4 regions of the Sphingobacterium sp. DR205 genome follow, and region 3 is predicted to be linked to each of the others. Evidence: riboswitches for the same ligand, from Rfam matches in the RefSeq annotation. Region 3 holds a riboswitch; each other region holds the start of a gene.
What was found. A riboswitch is a leader RNA that binds a small molecule or an ion and turns the genes downstream of it on or off. The one in region 3 is predicted to bind thiamine pyrophosphate.
Positions count from the first base shown of each region.

Region 1: it holds a riboswitch for thiamine pyrophosphate, as region 3 does, so the genes downstream of both, pnuC (nicotinamide riboside transporter PnuC) here and thiS (sulfur carrier protein ThiS) in region 3, are expected to answer to the same signal.
Region 2: it holds a riboswitch for thiamine pyrophosphate, as region 3 does, so the genes downstream of both, G6053_RS18860 (RNA polymerase sigma-70 factor) here and thiS (sulfur carrier protein ThiS) in region 3, are expected to answer to the same signal.
Region 4: it holds a riboswitch for thiamine pyrophosphate, as region 3 does, so the genes downstream of both, G6053_RS02400 (TonB-dependent receptor) here and thiS (sulfur carrier protein ThiS) in region 3, are expected to answer to the same signal.

Region 1 covers NZ_CP049333.1:4,571,862-4,579,817, forward strand. The annotation lists gene G6053_RS19900 (M16 family metallopeptidase) at 1-983, opposite strand, end outside; gene xerD (site-specific tyrosine recombinase XerD) at 1,210-2,112, shown strand; tRNA gene G6053_RS19910 (tRNA-Arg) at 2,440-2,511, shown strand; gene G6053_RS19915 (acyl-CoA dehydrogenase) at 2,639-3,733, opposite strand; gene pnuC (nicotinamide riboside transporter PnuC) at 3,708-4,328, opposite strand; TPP riboswitch at 4,388-4,530, opposite strand; gene G6053_RS19925 (malate:quinone oxidoreductase) at 4,542-6,041, opposite strand; gene fabG (3-oxoacyl-[acyl-carrier-protein] reductase) at 6,357-7,100, shown strand; gene G6053_RS19935 (acyl transferase) at 7,239-7,956, shown strand, end outside.
Region 2 covers NZ_CP049333.1:4,329,865-4,337,820, reverse strand. The annotation lists gene G6053_RS18885 (Rpn family recombination-promoting nuclease/putative transposase) at 1-890, shown strand, start outside; gene G6053_RS18880 (hypothetical protein) at 1,202-1,675, shown strand; gene G6053_RS18875 (hypothetical protein) at 1,783-1,956, shown strand; gene G6053_RS18870 (hypothetical protein) at 1,965-2,354, shown strand; gene G6053_RS18865 (hypothetical protein) at 2,417-3,304, shown strand; TPP riboswitch at 3,570-3,664, shown strand; gene G6053_RS18860 (RNA polymerase sigma-70 factor) at 3,905-4,495, shown strand; gene G6053_RS18855 (FecR family protein) at 4,584-5,741, shown strand; gene G6053_RS18850 (SusC/RagA family TonB-linked outer membrane protein) at 5,940-7,956, shown strand, end outside.
Region 3 covers NZ_CP049333.1:2,632,773-2,640,728, forward strand. The annotation lists gene thiH (2-iminoacetate synthase ThiH) at 1-816, opposite strand, end outside; gene G6053_RS11110 (thiazole synthase) at 826-1,596, opposite strand; gene thiE (thiamine phosphate synthase) at 1,593-2,225, opposite strand; gene G6053_RS11120 (thiamine phosphate synthase) at 2,177-2,788, opposite strand; gene thiC (phosphomethylpyrimidine synthase ThiC) at 2,785-4,599, opposite strand; gene thiS (sulfur carrier protein ThiS) at 4,646-4,852, opposite strand; TPP riboswitch at 4,914-5,009, opposite strand; gene G6053_RS11135 (alpha-L-rhamnosidase) at 5,241-7,880, shown strand.
Region 4 covers NZ_CP049333.1:585,109-593,064, reverse strand. The annotation lists gene G6053_RS02425 (outer membrane beta-barrel family protein) at 1-771, shown strand, start outside; gene dusB (tRNA dihydrouridine synthase DusB) at 838-1,833, shown strand; gene G6053_RS02415 (polysaccharide biosynthesis C-terminal domain-containing protein) at 1,886-3,388, opposite strand; gene G6053_RS02410 (acylphosphatase) at 3,395-3,676, opposite strand; gene G6053_RS02405 (amidohydrolase family protein) at 3,714-4,889, opposite strand; TPP riboswitch at 5,122-5,247, shown strand; gene G6053_RS02400 (TonB-dependent receptor) at 5,302-7,737, shown strand; gene dtd (D-aminoacyl-tRNA deacylase) at 7,874-7,956, shown strand, end outside.

The sequences.
Region 1 (7,956 bases), 1.9 Mb from region 3:
AAAATGCTTTTGAGCAATTCATTGCGGTAATCTCCAACAGTAACCACCTTTTCCTTTTCGTTCTTGATCAGGATCTGAGCCACGGTATAAGGAAGTTCTGGATCCGAGATCGTCAAAAATTGATTTTTATTCAATAGATCCACCCGAAACTCTTTACGTGGAAGAACCTTCTTCGGCATCGTCATATCCGAAAATAACACCTTCACTTTTTCTTCGATTGCTTTAGGATCAATATCACCGACGATAATGAGCGCCTGCAGATCTGGGCGATACCAGTCCTGGTGAAACTTACGTATTTCGGTATATGGAAAGGTCTTTAAAATTTCTTCCGTACCAATCGGCAAACGTTTTGAGTAAAGAGATCCGTTGAGTACCATCGGAAAATACTGATCTTGTAGACGTTGTTGCACGCCTCTTCCCCCGCGTTTCTCTTCCAAAATTACCCCACGTTCTTTATCAATTTCCTCACCATCCAATAGAGCATCCTGCGCCCAGTCGCGCATGACCTGCATTCCATTTTTTAACAATTCCGGATCATCCGACGGTATAGGTAATTGATAGACCGTCTGATCAAAACTGGTATAGGCATTCAGATCTGAGCCAAACCGGACACCTGCTTTTTGGAGGTAATTGACAAGTTCATTTTTTGGAAAATGCTTCAGACCATTAAAGTTCATGTGTTCCAAAAAATGCGCCAACCCGAGCTGCTTTTCATTTTCCAGGATCGAACCGGCTTTCATGCCCAAATACATGGTAACACGGCCCTTGGGCTCTGTATTTTTACGGATAAAATATGTAAATCCATTTTTTAGTTTACCGGTAACAACTTCATTGTCGAAAGGTAATTTTTGATTTAAGGCCAAACTATCCTGTGACAGAATAGCTCTGGCTTCCGCCCTCAAGGTGGTTGGCATTTTTGCTTCTACTCCATAGAAAGTCGCGGGTAGTAAAAAGGCTAATGCGAGTGGTTTAATGAATTTCATACAAAAAAATCTCTTTTTTAGTTATTTTTTGCTAATTGTTTGTATTAAGGTAAACGGGATTGGAGACCAATTCTCCCGATAGATAGTAAAATACGGATAAAATACTTTTAATATCCCTTATGGGATGGAGCTTCTCATTGCTATTGCTCATGTTTTGTAAAAAATACGCTTAAAAATACAGAATATCTTTCGAAAAGAACAATAGTTAATTGTAATTTTGTTGCAAATGGATTTCAGCAACTGGCAGGTCATTAAAAAAGAATTCGAACAATTTCTAAAGTTCGAGCGGGGTTTAAGCATCAACTCGATAGACGCTTACCTGAACGATGTTTCTAAATTCCAGATCTATTGTGAGGACAATAACCTCGGTTTAAATCAGGTTGCCCGCAAAGATATTCAGCATTTTCTACAGTGGTTGCAGGAATTTAACATATCGCCGTTCACGCAATCGCGCCTGATATCCGGACTAAAAACATTTTTTAGTTTTTTGATTATCGAACATGAACTGGACAACAACCCGACAGAACTGCTGCAGGCACCACGGCTGAGCAGAAAACTGCCGAGTGTATTGAGCATTCATGAGATTGACCAATTAATTGCAGCCATAGATCTATCTAGCCCTGAGGGTGAGCGCAACAAAACAATTATTGAAGTATTATATGGCTGTGGACTGCGGGTATCCGAACTCGTCAACCTCAAGATATCCAATTTGTTTCTCGATGTAGAATTTATCAAAGTGGAAGGCAAAGGCAGTAAAGAACGGCTGATTCCCATCGGTCAGCAGGCGATCAAACATTTAAGGCTCTATTTAGATTCCGTTAGACCACATATTAAAATCAAAGATGGGAATGAGGACATTGTATTTCTGAACAGAAGAGGTTCGGCTTTATCCAGGGTGATGATCTTTCTGATCATTAAGGAGCTTGCTCAAAAAATTGGATTGCAAAAGACGATTAGCCCCCATACATTTAGACATAGCTTTGCCTCTCACCTCGTTGAAGGCGGTGCTGATTTAAGGGCTGTACAAGATATGCTGGGGCATGAAAGTATTACAACAACTGAAATATATACACATATTGATCGGGATTACCTCCATTCCATCATCACACAATACCATCCCAGATCTTAATCTGTTATCGGTTGGGCAAATCAATAGGTAAGTTTAAAATGTTTGTTGAGCCACATGCAATGATATTTTTTTGCTGACCTAAACCCATTGGAATTTGCAGTCTGTGTAAAGCATCCGAGTAAACAGTGCAGCACAGCTTAAACACAATCTTGAATACATGTTACTAATAGACAAAAAGTTAGGCCAGAAAACCGGAATGGCATAAATTATAAAAGCTGGGCGACTAAAACTAGGATGGCCATGCTCCTGAAATCCCCCGTTCAAAAGTTTAAATTTTATCGCAAAGATTATTTGTAAGATCTGGAAAATAGTATATCTTTGCGACACGTTCCCGTAGTTCAATGGATAGAATTTCAGATTCCGGTTCTGACGATGTGGGTTCGACCCCCGCCGGGAACACATCCTATTTAACACTAAAAAAGACGATCAATTGATCGTCTTTTTTAGTGTTAACATAAATGAAAAATGTACGCAACAATCTTCATTTTTTATCAGGTTGTAGTTGCTACCTACCCCCCTATCAAGCTTACAAAAACTCTTTTTGCAGCAATTTATGCTGAGATGCCGTAAATATATTCCGAAACAAAATATTGATTTCATTGTCAGTGGCTGCGCCCGAAATCCCCGTATGGGGATAGAGTTTAATGACATTGGACAGAATAGTTTCCACAAAGTCTCTACTTTCTATCGCTATACGCTCATATAACGCGTTATTATCAGCTTCATCCTTGAGATTATCCCAAGATCGAACAGCAAGCTCCATGATACTATTTTCCCTAGCTGTATAGTCCTGCTGCATTTCATCCAATTTCCGAAAAGCAGCTTTACTTTCCATTTGCTCCCATTTCCCCTGATTGGACTTCAATACAAATAACTTCTCGATCAAATCCAAAAACCGATGATACATCCCCATAAAGTTTACCAGTAAGGTCAACTCGGCAAACGGCACAAAAGGGTATTGATAGAGCAGCTCAGTCCGTGTACTTTTTGACGCATCGATAAAAAATGACTGATTCTCATCCACCCGTATACTGTCCAGCGAAAAGGAATGCGATGCTGTCGCCTCCAGGCCAAATGTATCCCAATCATAATGAATCAATACAAATTCACGCGCCACAAAGAAAGATTTTACAAGTGGATTTCCACCCTCATCCAATAGCGGCCTTCCATCCTCCTGAATATAGGCGTTCAATGTAAAGTGTGTCAAGTGGGGAGCACCGGTAGCATATTTCCAAAGCCCTTTCAGACGATAAGATTCACCCTCACGTTCAGCGACACCAGCAACCTGCCCACTGCCGCCAAAACATACCGTTTTTGAGTTGAAAATATCCTGCCCGACCGCTGGATCAATAAAGCCAACAAAAAGATTCGCGCCGGCACATAAAGTTACTGTCCACGCCAATCCGCCATCCTGGTAGGCCAGCTCCTTCAACAAGGAAAGCCCGCTGACCAAATCCAACCCCAAGCCATCCAAAGATTGTGGTACCCAGATTTTAAACCACTTGTTCCGGTATATTAGCTCAAGCTGCTCATCAGACAAACTCTTTTGCTGAATTCCTTTACGTTGCTGATCTTTTAGAACAGCGATAGCTGCATCAGTCAGTTGCATATTTTTTTTCATCACTTAATATTCTCCGCCAATTAAAATAGCCACTAAAAGCCATCACAAATAAAAATAAGGTTAAAGCAGCATACAGGAATAAACCCTTGTGCATAAGCAAAGGAATCGCCATCAGGTTACTGATGTTAAGCAAAATCCAATTTTCAAGTTTACGTTTCGCCAGCAGCCACATCCCCGCCCAGGCTGTGCAGGAAACAAAGGAGTCCCATACCGGAACATCCGAATCAGTTAAATGCACCAGACCAAAATAGAACGATAGAAAACCTGCCACACAGATAAAACCAACAATCTGCCAATCTCGGGTTGTACTACGACTGATCGGCACAATAATATCACTGCTATATTTCCAGTAGATCCAGCCATAAACGCTCATGACAAGATAATACAGGTGCAACAGTATTTCGGCATATAATTTTGCATGGAATAAAACATATACCGAGATGATGATACCAATAATCCCAAAGAAGTAATTGACCGATTTATTCTGTCGTGAAAACCAAACCTGCAAGATACCAAAACAGACCCCCAGCCATTCGGCTATGGAGGCTTGTTGTATTTGTTTAATAAAAGCTTCGAAAATTGTCTCAGAAGTCATTCAATTGTTTATTATTTTGTGTAATTACATAATAAACTTATGAGCGGAAAAACGGATGTTTTTATTGAAATTAAAATCCCTACGCCAGCATTACCCGGATCAGGTATATAAAAGCGATTGTACAAGGCCGTACAATCGCTTTTATTGGGTATAATCTCAGCCCGGATGACATTGTCATTTCCGAGCACCCCATAAGTATATTGTTTATTGAAATTAATCTATAGCAATTAATTTCAATGCTTTATGCGTACGGATACGAGTTTCACGACAAAGCTCAGCATCATCATTTAATGACTTACCGTGTGAAGGAATCATCTCGCGCAGTTTTTTGCGGTATTCATCTGATTTAGCACGCTCAGGGAAACATTTCTTCAAGAGACTGATCATGATCGCCACCGAAGTAGATGCACCCGGCGACGCGCCCAATAAGGCAGCGATAGAACCATCTGCACTCGATACCACTTCAGTACCAAACTCTAAAATCCCTCCTTTTTTCTCATCCTTTTTAATCACCTGTACACGCTGGCCAGCTTTTTCAATAACCCAATCTTCTAATTTAGCGGTTGGCATAAATTGTTTCAGCGACTCCAATTTATCTTTAGGAGATTTCATAACCTCTGTAATGAGATACTTGGTCAATGGCAAATTATCAAGTCCTGCGGATAACATCGGACGGATATTGGATAATTTGATTGATGCCGGCAAATCAAAATAAGAACCCTGTTTCAAAAATTTGGTTGAGAAACCAGCGTATGGACCGAAAAGTAAGGCTTGTTTACCATCGATATAACGGGTATCTAAGTGCGGTACAGACATCGGTGGCGCACCGACAGATGCTTTACCATATACTTTAGCATGGTGCGTATTGATAATTTCTTCGTTTACGCATCTCAACCATTGTCCTCCTACAGGGAATCCACCGTAACCTTTTGCTTCTGGAATACCAGATTTCTCCAGCAATAACAAGGAGTGGCCTCCAGCACCGATAAAAACAAACTTCGCTTTTAGCTCTCTCTTCACCCCTGTTTTCAGATCTTTCACTTCGATTTCCCAACGTCCATCGTCTTCACGATCGATATCAACAACTTCGTGGTTTAAGGAAATTGAAATATTCTCTTTGTTTGCCAGGTTGTTAATCAAATCACGTGTTAATGAACCGAAATTCACGTCAGTACCTAAATCCATCTTGGTAGCAGCAATTTTCTCGCTTGCATCCCGTCCTTCCATCATCAAAGGAATCCATGATTTCAAGAGTTCTGCATCTTCGGTATATTCCATGCCCTTGAACAAAGTTTGGGTATTCATCGTCTCCCATCTTGTCTTCAGGAATTTCACATCTTTTTCACCAAAAACCGCACTCATGTGTGGAATGCTGCGGATAAAATTCTCCGGTTGGGCAATAATGCCTTTATCAACCAGGTACGACCAAAACTGCTTCGATACTTCAAATTGCTCCGCAATTTTAACAGCTTTATCAACTTTTACCGAACCATCTTTTTGTTCCGGTGTATAATTCAATTCGCACAAGGCCGAGTGGCCTGTGCCAGCATTATTCCAAGCGTCAGAGCTCTCAGCCGCCACAACATCCAAACGCTCAAGAATTTCAATATTAACGTCTGGGCTTAATTCATTGATTAGCGTACCCAAAGTAGCACTCATAATACCGGCGCCGATTAGAACAACGTCAACTTCTTTATTTGATTTTTTGCTCATGTTTTTGTGATTGATGCAAATTTAATATAGTTTTTGGTAAACGCCCAAGTCTTTTGTCAAAAAACTGTACTTTTTAGGAACACTTATTCAAAAATACCATTGATTTATTAAAATAATCCTAAGTGTTGGCAAAATTCCACTTTTCTGGTTTCCGCACACCATACACATGATATCGCCTATTCTGCCGGCCATGAATAGCCGCAAATCACACCAACACTTGGCGCGTTTTAAATCCTTATTTATCGAAAGATTTTGTGTTATAATATAGTTTTAACATTTTTGCAAAAACATCAACGAATAACATTACACTCTTATATGAAACTACTTGAAGGAAAAATTGCTTTGGTAACTGGAGCATCAAAAGGAATTGGAAGAAAAATTGCCGAAGTGTTTGCACAACACGGTGCCAATGTCGCTTTCACTTACCTTTCGTCTGTAGAAAAGGGACAAGCGCTGGAAAAAGAGCTTCAAGCCTACGGAACAAAAGTAATCGGCTACCGTTCTGATGCTTCAAAATTTGAAGAAGCAGAACAACTGGTCAATGCGATCGTTGCAGATTTCGGAAGCCTGGATATCGTAGTCAATAATGCCGGCATCACAAAGGATGGTCTGCTGATGCGTATGACAGAAGAAAACTGGGACGATGTATTGAACGTTAACTTGAAATCCGTATTTAATGTAACAAAAGCGGCCTCAAAAATAATGATGAAAAACCGTAAAGGCTCTTTCATCAATATGTCTTCCGTTGTTGGCGTTCAGGGAAATGCTGGTCAATCAAATTATGCCGCTTCCAAAGCAGGTATTATAGGATTCACCAAATCCATTGCGAAAGAATTAGGTTCTCGCAATATTCGCGCGAACGTGGTTGCTCCAGGATTTATCCGTACGGAAATGACAGATATATTAGACCCTAAAGTGATCGCAACATGGGAAGCTGGAATTCCATTGAAACGCGCCGGATCGCCAGAAGATGTTGCCAATGCATGTCTATACCTTGCATCTGATTTATCCGCATATGTCACTGGACAGGTTCTTCCTGTTGACGGTGGTATGCTGTAACATATAGCTTTCGACATAAAAGCGCCTGCTGCTGAAATTCAGCAGCAAGCGCTTTTATGTTATTCCTACTGCCGGCTCCGGCTTCGCTACTCAATATTTCTAAATTTTAGCTAATTTTGTCCAACAAATTTAAATGCTATGACGAATTGGACGGATTTTCTTGAAATTCAAACGGAAGACGATTTTAATCAACATTGTTTAGAAACTTATCACTTCCAGCTGCAGCATTGTCAGGTCTACCGCGACTATGTTTCGCTAATAGGCAAAGAAAAAAATCAAGTCCAGCATTATACGGACATCCCCTTCCTCCCAATCGAATTTTTTAAAACACAAAAAGTACTGGCTGCCGGAATGACCCCTCAAATTGTATTTTCAAGTTCAGGGACAACGGGCATGGTCACTTCTAAGCATCTTGTTGCTGATGTATCCATCTATGAGCGTACTTTTCGCCGTATATTTGAAGATTTTTACGGACCAACTACAGATATCGCTATTTTAGCCCTGCTGCCGTCCTATCTGGAAAGAAGTGGTTCCTCCTTGATCTATATGATCGATGACTTGATGAAACAAAGTAAACAAGTGCAGAGCAACTATTTCCTCTACAATCATCAGGAACTATATGATACACTTGTCCAATTAAAAGATAACGGAACCAAAACCATCCTTTTCGGCGTTACCTATGCCCTGCTTGATTTTATTGAGCAATATGCCTTTGACTTTCCGGAGCTCATTATCATGGAAACTGGCGGAATGAAAGGTAAACGTAAAGAGATGGTCAAACAGGAGATCCACCAGCTCCTCGAAGATGCCTTCAAGGTCAGTGGGATCCACTCAGAATATGGCATGACCGAATTGC
Region 2 (7,956 bases), 1.7 Mb from region 3:
ATACCAATAAAGATCTTCTCATCGCTTTCTTAAACGAACTCTTTAGAGGTCGCAAGGTTATTGCTGACCTGTATTATAACAAAAATGAACATGTTGGGGATACAGAGGATATCGGTACAGTTATTTTTGATCTGACCTGTACGGCAGACAATGGGGAACGGTTTATTATTGAAGTGCAGCGCACGTCACAGGTTAATTTGAAAAAGCGCATGCTCTACTACAGTAGTAAATTAATTGCGGATCAGGCACCCAAAGGCAACCGAAGGGCTTGGAATTATGAAATTAGTGAAGTCTATATTATTGTGTTGATGGATGGATTTGCAATGCCTGATGCGGGCGCAGAGAAGTGTTTTTTGCACGATATTTGTTTATGTTATCGAGATCATGGTAAAATATTTTATGAGGATCTAGGCTTTATATATATAGAATTGGTTAACTTTGTTAAAGCTGAGGCAGGGTTAGTTAATGATTTAGATCGTTGGCTTTACGTACTCAAAAATATGTCTTCGCTAAATGGACTTTCCACCTATTTGCGTAAGCCTATTTTTGAAAAGTTATTTCAGTTAGCAGAGTATAGCAAACTAAAACCGGAGGAACGAGAGATGTACAACGTAAGTTTAAGAAATAAATGGGATGCGGAGAGCATCCGAAGTAGTCAGGAAGAGCTATTGAGACGAGCGCGCGAGAAAGCAATGGCTGAAGGAAAAGCTGAAGGAAAAGCGGAGGGAAGAGAGGAAGGAAAAGCAGAGGGAGAAGCTAAAGGGAAATCAGATGTAATAAAAAACCTTTTGTCTCTGAATAAGTTTTCGATTTCGGAAATTGCCGAATTAGCAGACGTCACTGTAGAGTTTGTAAAGCAGATCGAGGCAGAGAAGGCTAAAAGAAAATAAAACGGATTACAATATAAGATTTTAAGGCCACTTGGATATTGTCTAAGCGGCCTTTTCCTTTTTTATACGCTGGGGAATAGGTTTTCTATTTACCGTCTCTTCCATGTGGAGTGAGGACGTTGATACCTGGATTAGGAGTTTGTATTGTGGGCAGCGATCTACAGCCCGTCCTAATATTTTTGATATTGATTATGTACTAGCCAACGTTGAAGAGCGCTATTTGTCAGAAAGTGTATTTATAGAAAGCGATTCAACCATTGTTATAAGAATCATTCCGGCCTTTTTTATAATATAAACCCTATTTTAGCCTTATGCTGTACAATCCCTTTGAACAAGTCACCAAAAGTTCGTTTCGCGAGCTCGTCGAGTCCGGCTATGCCGACTTTGTGTTGCAGCGCTTTGAGTGGCCCGATGTCAAGGAGAAGGCAGGCTTTCTACTCACGCCTTATGATGATCAGGAAGCAGCCAATCAGCATGCCCATCAACTGGGGGCAAAGGAAGGAAGAGCCCTGCAGCTGCCGCAAGATGCAGATAAGATCGAAAGCCTGCTAGCAACAGGATCTGGCTATCGTATTTTTCTTAACCGTATCAAGGAAGAGAACTGGGACAAGCGCATGCTTAAGCTCTATGAGAAAAATATTGTCAATTACCTACGTACCAAAACCAGGTTTCAGTGTAAAAATCCTATCGATATCCTATTCTCCTTAGAATATGGTCGGGTAGTAGCGACCATTACCGATGGACAGACCCAAAAGAAAGTATTTGCTATAGACATCCTTCGGTAGCCCCGATCTAGTCCGAACTGAAAAGCACAATTTTCTTGCCTTGGGCAATGACTATTTACGGTGCAAATTGCGTATATTCGTATCAAAGCCAAACAAGAAAGGATTCCATGATGTACAGGGATATTAACCTCCACTCCGATATTGAGATTATCAAAAAGACCTTTCCGCAATTGCGGGACGACTGTCGTCAATTGGATTACTACAATGACCGCCATGAAGCTTTCGACTGGGAAGGATTGCTACCCTTAGGAAGTGATACCGTGCAGACTTCGTTGTTTTAAATCATCCAATGGGAAGTTTAACGAAATATGTCTCAAAAAATGATAGCCCGGAGTTCGCGATTTATATCGAAGATGACGATAAGGTCTGCTACGCATATTTATGGAAAGAGAAAAAAATAGTTGGAGATATATGGCTGTATAATAGCGCTCCGACTCCAAACGAACCTGAATGGAATAACAAGGAAAATCTACCATTTTTAAATCCTGCTGAATTTGTCAAGGAGAATCTTGAACCATTCAACGCGTGGACGCCTATTGAAGTTACTTGGGATTTTGGCGAAGAAATAGTGGCTAATATATTTTTAGCGTCCAGATTGATTGCAAAGCTAAAAGAGGGATCCTTCCCCGGTTGGTCCGGCCTAGTGACGAAGAATGGACCGTTGGCGTTGAAACTGTAAGGTTTTTACGAAACTAATTTGAAACAGATAGAACAAATACGTAAAAACATAGACGAATAATAATGAAATACTTTTTAAGTCTTATCCTTTTGGCAGCAACGACTTTTACTAAAGCCCAAATAAAGCTTGATCAGAAAGACCTCAATAATTTAATAGCTATTGCTGAACTCTATTCCTATAATACAGATGCAAGAGGGGCTAAATTTGCCAAATCAATTGACTCATTACGGACACCTAAGCTGAATCATATTGTTGATGCTTTAATTGCGGTTGGCAAAGGTGACCATACAATTTTAGAAACGCACTTTCTAGCAAGACCAAATGATGAAGAGTTGGTATTATGGTATGTTATCCGCGAAATCCATTACAATAGGACAAACGAAAAAGTCAAGGCCAGGCCAGTTGTAGCTGTAGCAAATGAAGTACTTTCCAAGCAGATTGATAGTCGATGGTTGCTCGATAACTATTACTATCGTATCCATGGAGGTATAACTTCATTGTTTAACGAAGCTGATTTGAGCAAGTACAATTTCAATATGGACAGTTTAGGATTTAAGGACGAAACTGAAAAGGCAATCTTCTTTTTAAATATGATGGACGCTTTGGTTGGACCACGCTTCAAAGTTCTACAGATGATGAAGAACAATAAAAAGATACTTGAGTTTTGCGACAAGCTTCCAAAGTTTAATGGCAAGGAATACTTCTACTTTAAAAACTTTGACTATGCAGATTTTGATTGGATTGGATACGATAAAACAGTAGGATACAATGAATGGCACATTGGTGGGCTTTACAGCACATTGATTGCACAATTCAGTGCATCTGCCGAATTACAGGACAAGAAAAGGATGCAAGAAATTTATTTCAATTCTATTTTGCACGAGCCAAAATATTTTAAATTCACGGAATCAAAAGATGAGTTACAATCATTCTATGACAAATCCAAATAAATAACAGTCCTGACAAGCAATCCAATGTGTTCATTTTTCATTTAGTCCCCAGGTTTTAGAAACAGATAGGGAAGTTAATTATAATTATGGAGCATTGCGATTCAAGACTGGAATCGCAATGCTGAATTACCTTGCAATCTTTGCCGCACTTTGTTAATTTTTTGCAAGGCGGTCCGTGCCCAAATGAATTCGTTCAGCCTATCTATTTTTCACAAATTAACAAATCTTTGTAAAACTAAATGTGATTGGCTTTTGTCCTTATATTGGAAACATCTTGGGGTGGTTTGAAAAAATCTGAGAATATACCCATAGAACCTGATCCAGGTAATTCTGGCGAAGGAAGAAATGTTTCCTGGGGTTTTGGTTTCGGCCAAAACCCTTGTTGTTTATTAGTATTGCAAACTTAATTGTTTATCCTTTAACTGTCAGATCAGATCGAAACTATTTCACATGAGCGCCTGTCCCAAATAAACAGATGCTTGTTCTTTACATATTTGAAGGTATCCAGTTGTGAAGAAAGACACACTCCTAATACATTGTTATCGCTTTTATTCTTGAATAAGAAGATATTTTTTTAGCTTTGTTTTACATTCTGCCTAAATGCTTAATTATAAAAAATATAGCGACTATGATCTCTTGACTCTCTTCAATACCGATGATGAGCGCGTGTTAATAGAAATTTATAACCGGTACTGGGATAAGATGTTGGCTGTTGCATTTAATCGCTTGGGCAATTTGGAGGAAGCTGAAGAATGTGTGCAGGATGTGCTTTGTAAACTTTGGAAACTTCGCTCAACTTTCAGTTTGCAAAATGAAAAACTATCCAGTTACCTAGCACGGGCAGTCCGCAACCAGACCTTCAACATCATCTATCAGAATAAGCAGAAACGCCAAAAACTAGCAGGATACAATCTACAAGAGAATGTCATCGATTCGATTTCGCCAGAGCGGAAACTTATCATTCAGGAACTCCAACAACAGATTGATAATGCCATCAAAAACCTGCCTCCACAGTGTCAGCTTGTTTTTGTTATGAACAAAAATGAAGGTCTCACAACAAAAGAGATTGCTGATAAGCTTAATTTGTCAGAAAATACGGTCAAATCACATCTTAAAAAAGCGAAAAAAGATCTAGGAAACAATACCGAATTTCTTACGATCATTGTTTTTTTCTCAATTTACTTTCGCTAATAAAAAAAATTGTTGGGCAGACTCACCCTATCCGTCTTTTTTACTGTCTATTTAGATAGGAAACACCCTTACTACCAATTTTTAATTCATGCATAACGATCTTAGATATATAGAAGATTTAATAGTCAAATTTCAGACTGGTATAATTTCTCCACAGGAATTGGCCGAGCTTACGAAATGGTACAACAGTCATTTGGACGAGGAAGTGACCATTGTTACTGATGAGCCTTTGCAAAAGGAACAGATCCGTGAGCGTATGCTCAATGGTCTGCTCGCCAAGATCAGGATCGCCCAGCCAGTAGATAAAAACAATGTATATTGGATGCAGCCGAAATTTTGGGCGGCTTCTGTAGCCGTGTTATTGATACTTTCATCATTGGCATGGTTTGGAATTAACAGGAATAAGCAAGTTAAATCTCCGGATTTTGCAGTGCAGTCCTCCTCAGATGCTATTTTGCCCGGTGGGCCTCGGGCAGTTCTCCTCTTAGAAGACGGGCGAAAGCTCATGCTAGATACTGCGCAAGATGGGATTGTTGTGGATGGTGCGATTCATTATGCAGACGGAAGAAGCTTAGCTAGTAATGTCGATCTGGATAAGATGAGCGATTTACAATTGTATGTTCCCAAGGGTGGGATTTATCACATAACCTTATCAGACGGTACACAGGTCTGGTTAAATTCCGAATCACGATTACGTTATTCCGCAAAGTTCGCATCTACTGAGAGAGAAGTGGAGCTAGATGGAGAAGCATTTTTTATGGTAAAAGGACAGTTCAGCACTAAAGGAAAGCGTATTCCTTTTTTCGTAAAGACGGAACAGCAGACCGTGGAGGTCCTCGGTACACAATTCAATGTAAACGGATACTCCACGCAGTCATTTGTGAAAACAACCTTGTTGGAAGGCAAAGTCAATATCCATGCAACTGACCAAAAAATTATTCTGAATCCGGGGCAACAGGCTAGCACCCGAGGTAATCTGACAAAAATAAAAACTGTGGATGCGCAGATGGAAATTGCCTGGAAGGATGGCAAATTTAATTTCGACGGCAAATCCTTTGACGAGACAATGGCTGAAATAGGTCGTTGGTATGATTTAACGATTAAATATAATGGCAAGATACCAGACGTCGAATTGGTGGGGGATGCCTATCGCAATGAAAAAATTAACCTTGTACTCCGGTTGCTGGATGCCGCAAATGTTCGTTATCAACTGGATATCCGCAAGCGAGAGCTTATTATTTATTAAAAAACAAACTATTTACCTAAACAACGATCATGATGAAACAGACCTAATGACCATGAAGAGTGCCGTATAAAAGAAGGAAAGGACGGCCATCCTTTCCTTTGATTATCGGTTGCAACAAAGCCAAACTAAACAATTAGCAGATTTTGCACTAACCAAACCCACGTAAATTTAATGAATAAAAATTACTTATTAAAAGTGATGAGAATTACACTATTCTTACTATTGACTGGAATATGCGCTGTGAGTGCTAAAAGTTATTCACAACAAATTACATTCAAAGGCCGTAATGTTTCCCTGGAGGCAGTGATTCAAGCCATTCGCCAGCAAACGGGCTACAGTATTTTCAGTACCAAGCATACCCTAAGCAGTACTGTGCCTCTTACGATAGACGTCAAAAATATGGAACTGGATCAGTTTCTCAGCCTAGTGACGCGCAATCAGCCTTTAACGTATCAGGTAGAAGATCGGACGATTTCTTTTTATAATTCAGAAAAAAACAGTTCGAAAATCCAGTCCGGTACAATTTCTACTCAACAGCAACACATTACCGGAAAAGTCATCCATGCCGAGTCAGGTGAGCGCATTGAGAGTGTTACCGTACAGATAAAAGGAACAAATAGGGTAACTACCACCGATGCAAAAGGGCAATTTCAGTTGCTTGCTACAGGCATGCAACACGAAGAATTTGTCATACTGTTTCGTCACATAGGTATGAAACCTAAAGAAGTTGCTTACAGCGGTCAAAAGTTTATTGAAGTAAAACTTGAGCCCGCCGCTGCTACAGAAATCAAAGATGTCGTTGTTACAGGAATTTACCAGCGTGACAAAGAAAGTTTTACGGGCTCTTCATCCACTTATACAGCCAAAGAACTGAAGATGGTCGGCAATCAGAATGTTTTACAGAGTCTAAAGACCTTGGATCCCTCTTTTGCCATTGTGGATAATAACCAGTTTGGATCCGATCCGAATCGCTTACCCGATATCGAGATTAGGGGCAAAAGCAGTGTGATTGGCCTCACTGACGAATACAGTTCCAACCCCAATCAGCCACTTTTTATTTTAGACGGTTTCGAGAGTACCTTGGCCGTGATAGCAGATCTGAGTATGGACCGTGTCGAAAGCATCACTTTACTCAAGGATGCCGCCGCGTCGGCCATTTACGGCTCTAAAGCCGCCAATGGGGTGGTGGTGGTTGAAACAAAACGCCCTAAACCCGGACAGCTACGGATCAACTATACGCTCAATGGTAGCATTAGCTTTGCAGACCTCACCGACTATAACCTCATGAATGCTGAAGAAAAATTACAATTTGAGTTATTGTCTGGCTTCTATGGTATGCTCGATGACAAAGGGCAGATTATATTAGGGGCTAATCCCGTCAGTGAAGCAAATTATTTAGAGCGCTTAAAAGAAGTGCGTCGCGGTGTCAATACCTATTGGGCAAACGAACCCTTGCGCACTGCGATCAACCAGCGGCATACACTTTTTGCAGAAGGTGGCGACCAAAGCTTACGGTATAGCGTTTCTGTTAACCATGGGATTACCAATGGCGTCATGAAAGCTTCAGACCGAAAGGCAACTAACGGCAATATTCGTCTCTTGTACCGAAAAGGAGATTTATCATTTACCAATTCATTGAGTATTGACCATGTAGTAGCGAATAAAGAAGTTTCTCCTTTTTCCACATTTTCGAGGGCCAATCCATATCACCGCAAATACGATGAAAATGGAAATATCAAAATGGTATTGGAAGACTTTAGTGCGACCCGCTCCGGTTATGATCCAATTTATAGCCCTTTTTACGATCTCAACAATTTGAATATAAATACACAGGGGTCTGAGGGCTTTACCAATAATTTTGAGATCGAGTGGCGCATGCTGCCAGAGTTGCGGGCAAGGGGGCGTTTTGGCCTGCGCAGTTTAAATTTACACGATGAAATATTCCGCTCGCCCTTTAATGTGGAGTTTGTGGGTACAGACCAGTTACAAAAAGGATCCTATCAGGAAAACAATGGTAAGAATGTGAATTATGACGGTGATTTTAGTCTCACCTATGGGAAGCTCTTCGCAGACAGACATATGCTCAATGCGGTGCTGGGAGCACGTATGGAGCAGGCCACTACCAAACGTAGTAGTTATCAGGTCCGAGGGTTTATTGATGATGAGTTCTCAAACCCAAATTTCGCTTTAGGCTATCCCGAAGGACAGCGTGCAG
Region 3 (7,956 bases):
AAAATTGGGAGCGACGGAACCCGCTGCTGGCCGCAGTCGCGGAAAGGAAATGGAGTACCGGGTCTGCCAGTAGTTTTTTTGTAAATAGGCGATGTGGGCCGCGGTAAAGAAGCTGTCCACACGCCAGTCTTCCAGTCCGAGTAACACCCCTAATCCGATTTTATGGATACCTGCCTGCCCGATGCGGTCCGGAGTGTCCAAACGGTAATCAAAATTCGATTTCTTGCCTTTGGGATGGTATGTCTTATATACTTCCCGATGATAGGTTTCCTGGTACACTAAAACTGCATATACACCCGCAGCCTGTAATAATTGATATTCCGTTAATTCAAGAGGTTGTACCTCGATGGATATTTGCGCGAAATGAGGTTTAAGCAGCTCAATCGCCCGAAGGAAATAATTAATTTCCACAGTCTTGTTTGCTTCACCGCTGACCAATAGTACATGGTTGACCCCCATGGATTTGAGTGCCATTGCTTCCAGTAACAATTCAGTGTTGTTTAACGTTTTGCGGCGAATCTTGTTGTCCATGCTAAACCCGCAGTAAGTACAGATATTCTGACATTCATTACTGAGGTAGAGTGGCGCGTAGAGTTGTATCGTCTTGCCAAAGCGCCGTTGTGTGATCTGCTGTGCCTTGACAGCCATTTGCTCCAGATAAGGTGTTGCGGCCGGTGAAATAAGGGCGATGAAATCGTCGAGTGTCAAATTATCCCGGTTTAATGCATGGCGGATATCCCGATCCGAGGTCCCATAAATCTTTGCCTGGACTTCTTCCCAGCGATATTGCGCGAGTAGCTCTTTAAAATCAGTCATGGTGTTGGATCAATCGAATAAAAATGAAGTTAGCGGACTTGAACTGACTGCCCGCGAAGTAATGGGGCCTAGTCCTGCTTCATAAGCCTTGCGCCCGGCACTGACTGCTTGCTTAAATGCTGCGGCCATCTCTACCGGATTATTGGAAATGGCAATTGCCGTATTGACCAGCACGGCATCCGCACCGATTTCCATCGCTTTAGCAGCATCAGAGGGAGCTCCAATTCCGGCGTCAACGATTACGGGAACATTGCTTTCCTCGATAATGATTTCCAGAAAGTCTTGGGTACGAAGTCCTTTGTTGCTACCGATCGGTGCACCTAAGGGCATGACAACGGCAGTACCTGCGTTTTCCAGACGTTTACAAAGTACAGGGTCTGCATGAATATAAGGCATGACGACAAAGCCCAGTTTTGCCAGCTCCTCTGTCGCACGCAAAGTTTCAATCGGGTCAGGTAGCAGATAGCGGGGGTCGGGATGAATTTCTAGTTTTACCCAGTTTGTTTCCAGCGCTTCTCTGGCTAGTTGGGCCGCTAAAACCGCTTCCGCCGCTGTTCTGGCACCCGAAGTATTGGGAAGTAAGTCTATTTTTGTCAGATCGAGTGCAGCCGTCAATTCGTCTTGCACGGCGAGCTGATCGATTCGTTTTAGTGCAACGGTAACGAGCTGCGAGCCGGAAGCCCTAACGGCCGCGCTCATTTCATCTAGATTGCCGAATTTGCCCGTTCCCATAAATAATCTGGATTCAAAGCTGCGATTGGCTATGTGTAATGTGCTCATGGTAAAAGATTTTTAATGGATGAAATAATATTTGGTGTCTGCGTGATCAATCCTGATACCGCTACACCATAAACTCCTGTCTCTGTTAAGCGTTGGATGTCTTCAAGGTTGCTGATCCCACCGATAGCGAAGATCGGAACAGGAGTAAGCTCCTGCCGGTGGATTTCCCGGATGATATGTTCATATCCGGCAATACCCAATAGCGGACTGAGCTTTTGTTTTGTATAAGTATGTTTATAAGGGCCGAGTCCGATGTAATCACATTTTTCAGCGATCCGCTGTTGCACATCTTCCAGGCTATTTGCTGTCCCGCCAATAATCTTTGCTGCTCCCAGCAACTGGCGAGCTTCAGCTATACCGCAATCCGTTAAGCCAAGGTGTACACCATCGACATCCAGCTCCTTTGCTAGTTGCACATGATCATTGATGATACATTTGGCTCCAAAGTGCTGGCAAACCTGTAGCACTTGCTGCGCAAGCAGCGAGAATGCAGATTCATCCGCTTGTTTCCATCGAATCTGAATCCATGTGGCACCTGCATCCAAAGCTTTTAAGATGTTATTCTTTTGGTCTGCCAAAGTCAGTCCCTGGGAGATATATTGTAGTTTTTCGAGCATAGCTGTTTGCATGTGATAAAATGTTGAATAGGGTCAGGATCTTGCCATAGGGCGCCCAATAAGGCGATCCCGTCTGCTCCTGCCTGGATGGGGAGTAGGCCGTTTGCGGCTGTTATCCCTCCCAGGCCAATTAAGCGGACATCAAAATTGGACCGTAGTGGCAGCTGGTCCAATAGGGCATTGTCGCGGCCATAGCCTATTTTTGAGATGCTTGGAAATAAGGGACTTAAAAAAGCATAATTCCAGCGTGTGTCCAAGGCATTGAACTGACTGATATGGTGGACCGAAGTCGAACAGATGTTCCCGAAGTGATGCCGGTCGAACTGGCCGCTTTGCCGATGATGTTCATTGAAGTGAATTCTGCCGATTTGAAGTGTATCTGACAGCTGCGGATGGGAGTGGAGAACCAATCGATCGTGGTATGTGGCATCTATAGATGCCACATAACGGTACATCTGCTCATCTGTGAAATGATATTTTCGCAGATGTAGGAGATCGAGTCCCTGTTCAAAGAGATGATGTATGATGTCCATTTCCGAAGTAACTTCCTCCGCTGCTGTCAACGCAATGATCATAAGTAGATTTCCTTTCCTTGGGCGATGAATTCCTGCGATTTTTCCAACATGCCCTGTGCGGCGGTATCCCGGATTTCCTGTGTAATTTTCATGGAGCAGAATTTCGGTCCGCACATGGAGCAGAAATGGGCTACTTTGGCAGCATCTGCAGGTAAAGTTTCGTCGTGGTATTCACGGGCAGTGTCGGGATCCAACGACAAGTTGAACTGATCCTCCCATCGGAATTCAAATCTCGCTTTACTCAAGGCGTTGTCGCGATACTGTGCTCCAGGATGGCCTTTGGCCAGATCTGCAGCATGCGCAGCCAGTTTGTAGGTAATGACCCCATCTTTCACATCTTTTTTGTTGGGGAGTCCAAGGTGCTCTTTTGGTGTTACATAACAGAGCATGGCACAGCCATACCAGCCAATCATTGCTGCTCCAATAGCCGAAGTGATGTGGTCATATCCCGGTGCGATATCAGTGGTCAGGGGGCCTAAGGTGTAAAATGGCGCCTCGTCACAACATTCCAGCTGCTTTTCCATATTCTCTTTGATCAGCTGCATAGGAACGTGGCCCGGCCCCTCGATCATCACCTGTACATCATGTTTCCAGGCGATCTTTGTCAACTCACCCAGGGTTTCGAGTTCGGCAAACTGGGCAGCGTCATTGGCATCTGCAATGGCGCCCGGACGCAAGCCATCACCGAGCGAAAAAGCAACATCATACTGCTTCATGATCTGGCAGATCTCTTCAAAATGAGTATAAAGAAAGTTTTCCTGATGATGAAAAAGACACCATTTGGCCATAATGGATCCACCTCTTGATACGATACCGGTTACGCGCTTTGCTGTTAAATGAATGTAGCGCAGTAGGACACCGGCATGGATGGTGAAATAAGAGACACCCTGTTCAGCCTGTTCAATCAGCGTATCCCGAAATATTTCCCAGGTGAGATCTTCGGCAACCCCTTTCACTTTTTCGAGCGCCTGATAGATCGGGACAGTGCCTATCGGTACAGGTGAATTGCGGATAATCCATTCGCGGGTTTCGTGGATATTTTTCCCTGTAGACAGATCCATGATCGTATCGGCGCCCCAGCGGCAGGCCCAGACTGCCTTTTCAACCTCTTCTTCGATGCTGGAGCTTACCGCACTATTGCCGATGTTGGCATTGATTTTTACCAGGAAATTACGGCCGATAATCATCGGCTCGCTTTCAGGATGATTGATATTGTTCGGAATAATTGCTCTGCCGGCAGCGATTTCCTCCCGGACAAACTCCGGTGTAATATATTTCCCGGCAGTTCGGGCGCCAAAGTTCTCGCCCGGATGCTGATGATCCATACCGGGGGTACTATCAGCCAGCTGTGCTATCCGTTGGTTTTCGCGAATGGCAACATATTCCATCTCAGGCGTAATGATACCTTTTCTGGCATAATGCAATTGTGTCACATTTTTTCCCTGCGCCGCAACCTTGGGTTTATGGCTGTAGGCAAATCGAAGCTCGTCCAGTGTTGTATCCGCCAGACGCTCCCGACCGTAAGTCGAGCTGATGCCCTCCAGCTGTTCCACATCCTTGCGGTCCAGGATCCATTGATCCCGAAGGCGGGGAAGCCCCTTGCGGATGTCAATTTCCTGCGTCCCGTCTGTGTAGGGACCTGAGGTATCGTATATGGTAATGGGCGGATTTACTTCGATCTGGCCATTGCTCAATTTGGTAGGGCTCAACGAAATTTGACGCATGGCTACTTGGATAGGATAAAGTGTTCCGGGGACAAAAACCTTGGTGGAATTTGGAAAAGCGGTCTGTGTGATTTTTTCTGATGTCATGTGCATGGGAATTAGGTATATTGATTTGAATATGTTCCATGGGGAGTTAACCGCCTTGTGTAGCGGTAATAAGCAGGATCTGGTCGCTGGATTGCAGGTGGGTTTTGGACCAGTCGTCTTTGGGAATAACCCGGTTGTTGAGTGCTACAGCGACACCTTGTGTTTTACCGGAAAGCTCAACCTGTAAAAGATCGGCTAAAGAGTTGGGCGCGGGGTCGAAAAATCGGATGTGATGATTGATTGTAAGTTCCATTCCTTTTTATTTTTTTGGTAAAACTTTAGGAATGGCCACAACAAGATACAGTAATGTATCCGGAAGAAAGCTTACTTTTCCCTACGCCAGTATGATCTGGATCAGGTTATAAGGGTAAAATCTCAGCCTGCACATGCAGACACCCCTAAAGTTGGAACTAATATAGGACTATTTTGATGAAAAATCCAAAACATCGTCATTAATTTTAAATACTTCCCAACAGGACAGTATAGTTTACTATGTTGAAAATAATTAATATATTCGTTTTTGGATCAACTAAAACAATTTAACACCTCTTGTTTTTCTGCTGAATCCATCCATGATCGTTCGGGATGTAAATTCAATTCTATTGTGGGAAAAGCAAGAAATCAACATGTATAAACCAACTATGCGGAAGACTTTACTGATGACGATGCTGTGCATGGGCACAGTCCTATATACACAGCAGCGAAAAGAATGTGTACCCATTGCGCTTAGCTGTGAGCATCTCCAAAATCCATTGGGTGTAGATAGGCCAAATCCCCGTTTGAGCTGGCAACTGGCTGATAAACGACAGGGCGCAAAGCAATTGGCTTATCAAATTATGGTGGACACAGATTCAATGGCATTGGTGAAGAATAAAGCCGGTAGCTGGAATAGTGGAAAGCAGTTAAATTCCGACATGTTGATCCATTATAAGGGACGGGCATTGAAACCGCAGACAAAGTATTTTTGGAAAGTCCTGGTCTGGGATAAAAATGGACGGCCAAGCACGTCTTCCATTGCTTCATTCGAAACCGGTATGATGGGAGTGGAGCACTGGAAGGGAAAATGGATTAGCGATAACCACAATATCCATGAACAGCCTGCACCTTATTTCAGAAGAACTTTTAAAGCTGCCAAACCGATCAAGTCGGCTCGTGCTTACGTTGCTGTGGCGGGACTTTATGAACTATCGGTAAATGGCGAAAAAATCGGCGATCACAGGCTGGATCCGATGTATACCCGATTTGATAAACGTACTTTATATGTGGTGGAAGACGTCACCCGGCAACTTCAGCAGGGTGACAATGTCCTCGCCGTTGTCTTGGGAAATGGCTGGTATAATCATCAGCCTCTGGCGGTATGGGATTTTGACAAAGCCCCCTGGCGTGACCGCCCGACATTTTGTTTGGACCTGCGCATTGTTTATCAGGATGGCAGTGAGGAAACTATAAGCTCGGATCAAAGCTGGAAAACTGCTGCAGGACCTATCCGCTACAACAATATCTATACGGGCGAGCATTATGATGCCCGTCTGGAGATGCCGGGATGGGATATGCCGACCTTTGACGACACGCAGTGGCATACTGTTCGGTATCGGAACCCACCCTCCACAAACATTGTCTCACAACAGACGGTACCCATACGCCTGGTCAGATCGTATGAACCGAAATCAATGAAAAAGATCAATGACAGTACCTATGTCTTTGATATGGGACAGAATATGGCTGGCCTGACAAAGATCAAGATGCAGGGGAAAGCCGGAACTGTGGTCAGGATCAAACACGGTGAACGATTGCATGCAAATGGACGCTTGGACCAGTCGAATATTGATGTTTATTATCGTGGGAATAAAGAACTGGAGCCCTTTCAAACTGATATTTTGACGCTGAGCGGTAGGAAGGAGGATGAATTTATGGCGAAATTTGGCTATAAAGGTTTCCGCTATGTCGAAGTGAGCTGCAGTGAACCGGTAGTGTTGGACAAGTCGGCTGTTACGGCTTATTTTATGCATAGCGATGTGCGCCCAATTGGCCAGCTGAAAACCTCCTCTGCCCTGATCAATGGCTTATGGGAAGCAACCAATAACGCCTACTTATCCAATTTGATGGGCTACCCCACGGACTGTCCGCAGCGGGAGAAAAATGGCTGGACAGGGGATGGTCACCTCGCCATTGAAACAGCTTATTATAATTTTGATGGCATCACGGTTTACGAGAAATGGATGGCCGACCATTGGGACGAGCAACAGGAAAACGGTGTGTTGCCGGATATCATTCCCACTGGGGGCTGGGGGTACGGTACGGCAAATGGCTTGGACTGGACAAGCACCATTGCTATTATTCCATGGCAGACCTATCTGTTTTACGGCGATGCAAGCTTATTGGCGGAATGTTATGACAATATCAAACGTTATGTGGATTACGTGGACGGAATCAGTCCCAGTGGACTGACTACCTTCGGTCGGGGGGATTGGGTACCGGTCAAATCGCAGTCTAATCTTGAACTTACCTCATCGGTGTACTTTTACGTCGATGCAACGATACTGGCTTCCGCTGCAAAGATGTTTGGAAAAACAGCCGACCAGCAGAAATATGAACAATTAAGCCAAAAGATCAAAGATGCCATCAACGCTAAATTTTTGGATACTGAAAAGGGGATTTACAGCACGGGAACACAGACCGAGCTAAGTGTACCTTTATATTGGGGCGTGGTACCAGAAGCGATGAAAGCCAAAGTCGCTGCCAACCTAAATAGCAAGGTCGAAGAGACCAATTTTCATCTGGATGTTGGGGTGCTGGGGGCGAAAGCACTCCTGAATGCATTGAAGGATAACGGCTATGACGAAACGGCCTATAAAGTCGCGGTACAGGATACCTATCCCTCCTGGGGATGGTGGATTGTCAATGGGGCGACCACCTTGCTCGAAAACTGGGATCTGAACGCCACGCGGGATATCTCTGATAACCACATGATGTTTGGTGAAATCGGAGGCTGGTTTTTTAAGTCTATTGGCGGCATTCTGCCGGATCCGGCGCAGGCTGGTTTTAAACATGTGCTATTAAAACCCATTTTTCCGAAGGAGCTCAAGGAGTCTTCTATTACTTATAATTCGCCCTACGGAAACATTGTGTCCAGCTGGAAATCGAACGGAAATAAGGTCGAATATCAGGTGGAGATACCGGCAAATGCCAGCGCAACCTTTTATCCGCCAGCAAATATCCGCAATGGTAAAGTAATCCAATTGGAGGCAGGGAAACATAACCTCAATTTGGAATTGAAATAATTGGCCTGGATCCGCTTTCGGTCCGCCTCTTGTTTGGCCATTGGCGAATATAATAGGTACTTGATACGAAGAAAAG
Region 4 (7,956 bases), 2.0 Mb from region 3:
AAAGTACAGACCAGTTACAGCTATCGCGTGCAAAGGCCTTCGTTTTGGGATTTAAATCCATTCAGGGTATACACAGATCCTTTTTCCTATGCTGAGGGAAATTCGAACTTAAACCCAGCATACGAACACTCCTTTGAATTAGGTTATACTTACGCAAGCAAATATGTCTTAACGTTGAATTATGCACAGCGGTCAAATGTTGTCAACGAAATATTGGGAAGAGATACGCTTAACCCATATATCACTTTTGAAAGACCCGAAAATATAGGTTCTTTTAAAAATTATGGGATCTCTTTTATTGCCCCGACCCAATTGACCAGTTGGTGGTCGGCAACACATTTTGCAAACTATTATCGGAATGAATATGAATTACCACAAGAAGATGAACTGATCATTCGCAAAGGCAATACGTTAAGTCTAAACAGTCAAAATTCATTCAAATTGCCCAAGGGCTGGTCTATTGAACTGGGAGGCAATTATGTATCAGGCTTAACGGTAGGGATCAGTCATATCAAAAGCTGTGGACAGGTATATTCCGGCATTCAAAAAAATCTTCTCAATAAAAAAGCGACGCTGAAATTAGTCGTTAACGATATTTTCAGAACTAACAATCGACGATATGAAACTATCTCGCCAACCATAAGGCTCATCGGTAGATCTAATCCAGACAGTAGAACTGCCATCCTGTCTTTCAGCTACCGTTTCGGTGGTTCTCAGAACGCCACAGCACAGCGCGCTACGGGTTCTGAAGACATAAAAAGTCGACTCTAAACTCATGACAGTTAGCTAACTTTATACTAATACCAAATTTTGTACCTTTGTAAAAAATTATTGAAGATGTCGGTCAAGATTGGTGAAAATATTGATTTGGGTGAATTCCCTTTGTTACTAGCTCCAATGGAGGATGTAAGCGACCCGCCGTTTCGCTATGTATGCAAACAGAATGGTGTTGATTTAATGTATACTGAATTTATTTCTTCAGAGGGACTAATCCGTGATGCAGCTAAATCTGTTCAAAAGCTCGATATTTTTGAATATGAACGGCCTATCGGTATCCAGATATTCGGTGGAGATATTGAAAGTATGCGTCAATCAGCTGAAATCTGCACAAAAGCAAATCCAAATCTCATCGATATCAATTACGGTTGTCCAGTTAAAAAAGTGGTCTGTAAGGGAGCCGGTTCTTCCCTATTGCAAGACATTGATAAAATGGTTGCAATGACCAAAGCTGTTGTTGAAGCAACTCATCTCCCCGTGACAGTAAAAACACGGCTTGGCTGGGATGATAATACCAAAAATGTATACGAAGTAGCTGAACGGTTGCAAGACGTCGGTATCAAAGCATTAGCGATACATGGCCGTACCCGTGCGCAATTGTACAAAGGTCAGGCTGATTGGTCTATGATCCGTGACATCAAACGCAATCCGCGCATTCAGATTCCAATTTTTGGTAACGGTGATGTGGATTCAGTCGAAAAAGCAGCGGCCTGGAGACAGGAATACGAAGTGGATGGCATTATGATCGGCCGTGCGGCTATTGGTTACCCTTGGATCTTTAGAGAAATCAAGCATTTCTTCCATACAGGCGAGCGCTTGGAGGGGCCTACAATTGCCGAACGCGTTGAGGTTTGCAGAACACACTTAAACAAATCCATTGAATGGAAAGGTGATAAATTAGGGATCTTTGAAATGCGGAGACATTACGCAAATTATTTTAAAGGAATTCCGAATTTCAAAGAATATAGGATGAAACTTGTTAGTCTTCAAAATCAAGCAGATATACTTGAAGTTCTTGATGAGATTGAACATTCGTTCATGCCTGAATTCATCTAAAAAATAACAAAGGCGATAACCTAACAGTTACCGCCTTTGTTTTAATATGAAATTATCTTCTTCGTATTAATTTCATCAGCGCATTCTTTTCAAGGAAAAAAGTAACACCGAGCAGCAGCAATAACATAGCGTTTCCTATCCAAATATTACTATGGAAAACTTGAAAGCTCAACCACGAAATCAACAGCCCTGCTCCGAGATAGACAGCGATCTTGATCATCTTATAGGGTATGGGGTAATACTTCTGGCCCCAGTAAAGTGAAAAAGCGATCATGACTAGATATACTACTGTTGTTGATAAAACAGCCCCAACATAGGAATAAGTTGGGATAAGCCACACATTGAGCATAATTGTAATTAGCGCCCCTATTCCCGAAATGTAAATAGCATAACGTGTATGATCAGTCAATTTATACCAAATCGATAGATTCATATATATTCCAAGTAGCACATAATTAAATAAAAGAATGGGGACAATTTTAAGTCCAGTCCAGTATGTTGCGACCTCTTTTTCATTACCTTCAATAAAATACTTCAGCCAATCCAAATTCACTGTCAAGCCGACCATTGCGATAACCATAAGGATAACAAAATACTCCATGATTAGGGCGTAGGTTTTCGATGCGTTCTGGTTTTTTGAATATGAAAAGAAGAATGGCTCGGCCCCTAATCTAAAAGCTGTCACAAATAAGCTTAGGAATACAGACAATTTAGCAACCGCGCCATATATACCCAACTCATCTTTCCCCGCCTTTCCAGGTATCAATTTCAGAAAGAACATTTTGTCTAGATTCTCGTTAATAATAAATGAAATATTGGCGACTAGAATTGGGAAGCTATACTTTAACATTTCATTCATTAATTTTCTATCTAGACTAAATCGGAAAGTTAACAATTCAGGGAGTAATAGGATTAACGTGACGATACTTGCGAAAAGATTGGAGATAAAGACATAACCGATCCAACCCTCTTTGAACCATGTGCCAGCAAAATCCGCCCAAAATGTATACTTATGTACCCAATCCGGCAAGAACAAAATAAAAAATAGATTTGAAATCACGGTAATACCGATATTAACAAATTTCAATGCACTGTATTTATAAGGTCTGCCTTCTGCCCGTAGCTTTGTAAACGGGACAACAGCCAGCGCATCCGCAACAAGGATAAAAGCAAAATACTTAATGTACTGTTCATATAGATCCACGTCACCCCCATCCGCAAACCATGAAGCGATAGGTCTTGTGAAAACAAATACAGACAACAATAATACTCCTGAGGTAAATAAAGTAATAAAGAAACTATTATTGTAAACTTTATTCTTATTCTGTGGTTCAACTTTCTGTAAATACCGGAAATAAGTTGTTTCCATTCCAAATGCTAGAATAGCATTCAGCATGGACATCCATGCATAAAAATTAGAATAAATTCCATAGACCGCTGCATCCTTAAATTTACGGAGATAGAGTGGGGTCATCAGGAAACCTATCATTCTTGAAACGATAGTAGTCACACCATAAATAACGGTATCGCTGAGAAATTTCTTAATTGTCGACACTGGGCTTTAGGATTGAACTCTTTTAATCACTTCAAAATTAGAAAAGCCTTTCAGTTCGCCTTCCGTAACCTCAACAGCTTCAACATTTGCATCCTCTGGACCTTCCTGGCAGAAGTCCAACAATGAATCAAGGGCAAAATCGTCCCCCTCGGCCTCCATGTAGACAGACCCATCCTTTTGATTGAGCACAAAGCCTTTCACGCCGACCTGATCCGCAACAGCTTTGGCCGTCAATCGAAAAAAGACTCCTTGTACTTTACCTCTTATTGAAATATTCAAATGTTTCATAAGAGCAAAAGTACAGAAGTTTTTGTGGAATTAAATACTACGCTAAACGTTTGACTTTAACTTTATCTGTTAAACGCAAGTTTTCCATACCCTCAAGCAGGACAATCCCCGGTTTTTTGCCGATTTCCAAAGATCCATATTCATCCTCAATATTCAATGCAACAGCTCCGTTGATTGTTGCCCATTGGATTGTTTGCAAGAAATCCAAATCTTCGAAATGTTCATGCAATACCTTCAGTTCTTCCAATACCGAAAGTGTATCATTCGACGCTAGGCTATCCGTACCAATCACTAACCGTTGTCCCGCATTTATAAAGTTTTGAACCTTAGGAAGGTTCCCTTCAATATATAAATTTGCTTTTGGGCACAGGCACCATACAACATCCCGGTCCATTCGTTCTACAAAATCCAGATCTTTTAATGAAGTATAGGTATTATGGACCAACAACAACTTATTCGGATAAGGCAAGTAAGGTAAGTAAGACTGGATGGAGTTTCGGGCTTGCGCTTTAATAGAATCCGCATTCTTTCCGATACTCTTATAGAAATCCAGAAATTCACCTGTTTTGTATCTAAACAATTTATTCTCTTCGTCACTCTCCTGATTATGAATACTAATGATATTAGTCTCAGGCACCGATTTTTTAAATTTCTTAAAAAGAACTTTCGAACAGGAATAAGGTGCATGTGGCGTAATAGACACATGGCCATTTCTAAATTCTTGTGTTAAAGACTTGGCTTCTTTAAGTTTAAAATCAGCTTCTTCAGGTTCAACCCCAATGACCTCCACAAAGGTATGATAAAGTATTTTTGAATCTTCCTTCAGTTTAGAAGAATTGTCCGTATTTGCATGGTCTCCCACCACTACGATCCCATTTTCATACATCTCTTTATCCGCTTTCGACATCGCATCATCCATTTTCTTCATAGATGCACTACGTGAAGTCATGACTTGGCTAAGGAAATTGGGAAGACCGGTACCTTTAGCGACCACGCCTTTCATATGTGACAATTCAAGATGGCAATGGGCATTGATAAAACCCGGAATAATTACTCCCTCATACCGCTCGATTTTGACTTTATCAGTCTGTGTGAATGAAGTAGGGTCATAGATGCCTTGAATTACCCCCTCCTCGTCTACCGCTACAATACCATCTTTTATAGGCATTGAGGTAATCGGTAGAATATAATTTGCGCTTAAATACTTTAACATTTTATCTCCTCACTCTCAAATTAATAACTAAAAATTTTTGACCGAATATGAATACATACTAACAGTAGAAAATTCTATACCAAGGTACCTAAAAAGAACAACAAACACCAAAAACAAGCCTAAACGTAAAATTTTAAACCAAAAGGAAATTATTACATATTTTACAAAAAGTCTACTTTTTGTAAAAAACACCATCTTTATATATCATTCCGATTTTAATTTATATATTCGCAACGTCGATTAGGGGTGCCTTGTTTTGTCAGAAACACAAATAAAGGCTGAGATCATACCCAACAGATTAAGTTCTGTGCACCTGATCCAGGTAATGCTGGCGGAGGGAGAGGTTAGTTAAATAAAACGGTCATGGTGACCCCTTGCCATGATTTGTTTAACTTAAACAAAATACATCAACATGATCAAATTTTTGATTTGTAGCGTTTTAGCTACTTCTTTAAGCCAAATTGCTGTTGCCCAGCACAATTTGACGATTAAAACCGTAGATAAGGATACACAAAGGCCGCTACAGAATGCATCGGTATCCATAGACGGACAGACTTCATTTACAACCAAATCTGACAGAGATGGCCTGATCAAATTATATAATATCGCAGATGGAAAACATGCCATTCAGGTCTCGTTTGTCGGATATCAAACCTGGACTCAAAACCTAAACCTCCAACGGGATATGGAATTGACCGTTCAGCTCGATCCAAAAACAATTCGTACCGAAGAGGTTCTTGTGGTATCCACCAGAGCTAAAAAGAATGCACCTACCACATTCAGGAACATCTCAAAAGAAGAGATTTCTAAGAATAATCTGGGACAGGACATCCCCTATCTCTTGAATCAAACACCTTCTGTTCAGGTAAACTCCGATGCAGGAGCCGGCATAGGATATACAAACATGACGATCCGTGGATCTGACAACCAGCGGATCAATGTAACCCTTAATGGTATTCCATTAAATGATGCCGAAAGCATGGGGTCATTCTTTGTCAACCTCCCTGACTTCGCCTCATCCACAGAAAGCATCCAGGTACAGCGGGGAATCGGAACATCTACCAACGGGGCCGGATCCTTCGGAGCTTCCCTGAATATTCAATCAAATACATTAGCAGAGAAACCTTATGCCGAGCTCAATAATTCATTCGGGTCTTATAATACCTGGAAAAATACAGTAAAACTCGGAACCGGTTTGATCGATGACAAGTTTGCTTTCAATGCCCGCTTATCCAGGATCAGCAGTAATGGTTATATCGAAAGAGGTGCCTCAGACCTACAGTCCTTCTATATCGATGGAGGTTATTATGGCAAAAAACACACCTTAAAAGGAATCGTATTCTGGGGAAAGGAAAAGACCTACCAAGCCTGGAACGGCGTCCCGGAACCTTTGATCACGGGTGATAGATCTCGCATGGACGATTACGCAGATAATGGTCTCGGCGTATCCGGCGCAGAAAAAGACCGATTTATGAATGCAGGAAGAAACTATAACCTATATACCTATAAAAACCAAACGGACAACTATACGCAGAAGCATCACCAGATTCACTATACCAATATCCTCAATGACAAGCTCACACTGAATACCGCACTACATTATACAAGAGGCTATGGGTATTATGAGGAGATGAGACCCGGTGATAAATTAAGTAAATATGGTTTGCCTGATGTCATCCTCGGTAGTGATACCATAAAAAAAACAGATCTAGTCCGCAGAAGATGGTTAGATAATTATTTTTATGGGATGACCTATGCGCTGAACTACAAACCCAATGATCAGCTCGAAATTATATGGGGTGGTGCATACAACCAATATCGAGGAAAACATTACGGTGAAGTAATCTGGGCACAGTACGCTTCCAACGGATTTATAGACGACAAATATTACTTCGGAAAATCGCAGAAAAATGACTTCAGCAACTTCCTAAAGGTAGATTACAAATTGGATAAATGGATCTTAATGGCCGACGTCCAGTACAGAAATGTAGACTATCACATGTATGGGGACGATGATAAGGTCAAAAACTATAATTACCACCCAAAATTCAATTTTCTAAATCCCAAAGCCGGAGCAACCTATCTGTTAAATGATCATGCAAATATATATGCTTCCTACGCTTTCGCGCAAAAGGAACCCGTCCGAAAAGATTTCATAGAGAAAAACAGCAAACTTCCGGATCCAACGCCAGAAAAAATGCAGGACATTGAAATTGGGTATAGATTCACCAATACCAAATTCAATATTGGATTAAATGGATACGGGATGTTTTATAAAGACCAGTTGATTCCAACAGGCGAGATCAGTGATACCGGTGCTCCTATCCGACAAAATGTAAAAGACAGCTATCGAATCGGACTGGAATTTGACGGAGCCTGGAACATCAGTAAGCAATTGAACTGGAAGGCTACCGCTGCTTTCAGCCAAAATAAGATCAAGAACTTTGAAGAAGTCATTGGCGACCTTAGGATCTCCTATCCAAAGACAGATATTGCCCTGTCTCCAAATACAATTATCTCCAGCAACTTTTCCTATAGCCCTATTGAACCGCTCACATTTTCATTGTTGTCAAAATATGTAGGACGGCAATATCTCGATAACTCCTCAGCGAAAGAAAGAAGCATCTCTTCATCCTTTGTTAATAATCTGCTGGCGAATTATAATTTTACGGCTTTAGGTATAAAAGACATTAACCTAAGTTTACAGGTAAATAACTTACTGAATGAAAAGTACGAAACTAACGGCTATACCTTTGGCTGGATGGAAGACGATACCAGAAAATATTACAATTTCTACTTCCCACAGGCACCTACAAATTTTATGTTAGGCCTGAATATCAAATTTTAACAATTAGGATCCCGGCTATATAAAAGTCTCCTTCTCTTCAATAGAGAAGGAGACTTTTTATTTTGGCAGCAATAAATGTTAGATTGGATCGTGTTTGACGATGGGAATTTTTAACTTTGGTTTTATACTTTTTATTATGCGTGCAGTAATACAACGGGTAAAACATGCTTCCTGTACAGTGGACGACCAGATCACCGGGCAGATTCAAAAAGGTCTGGT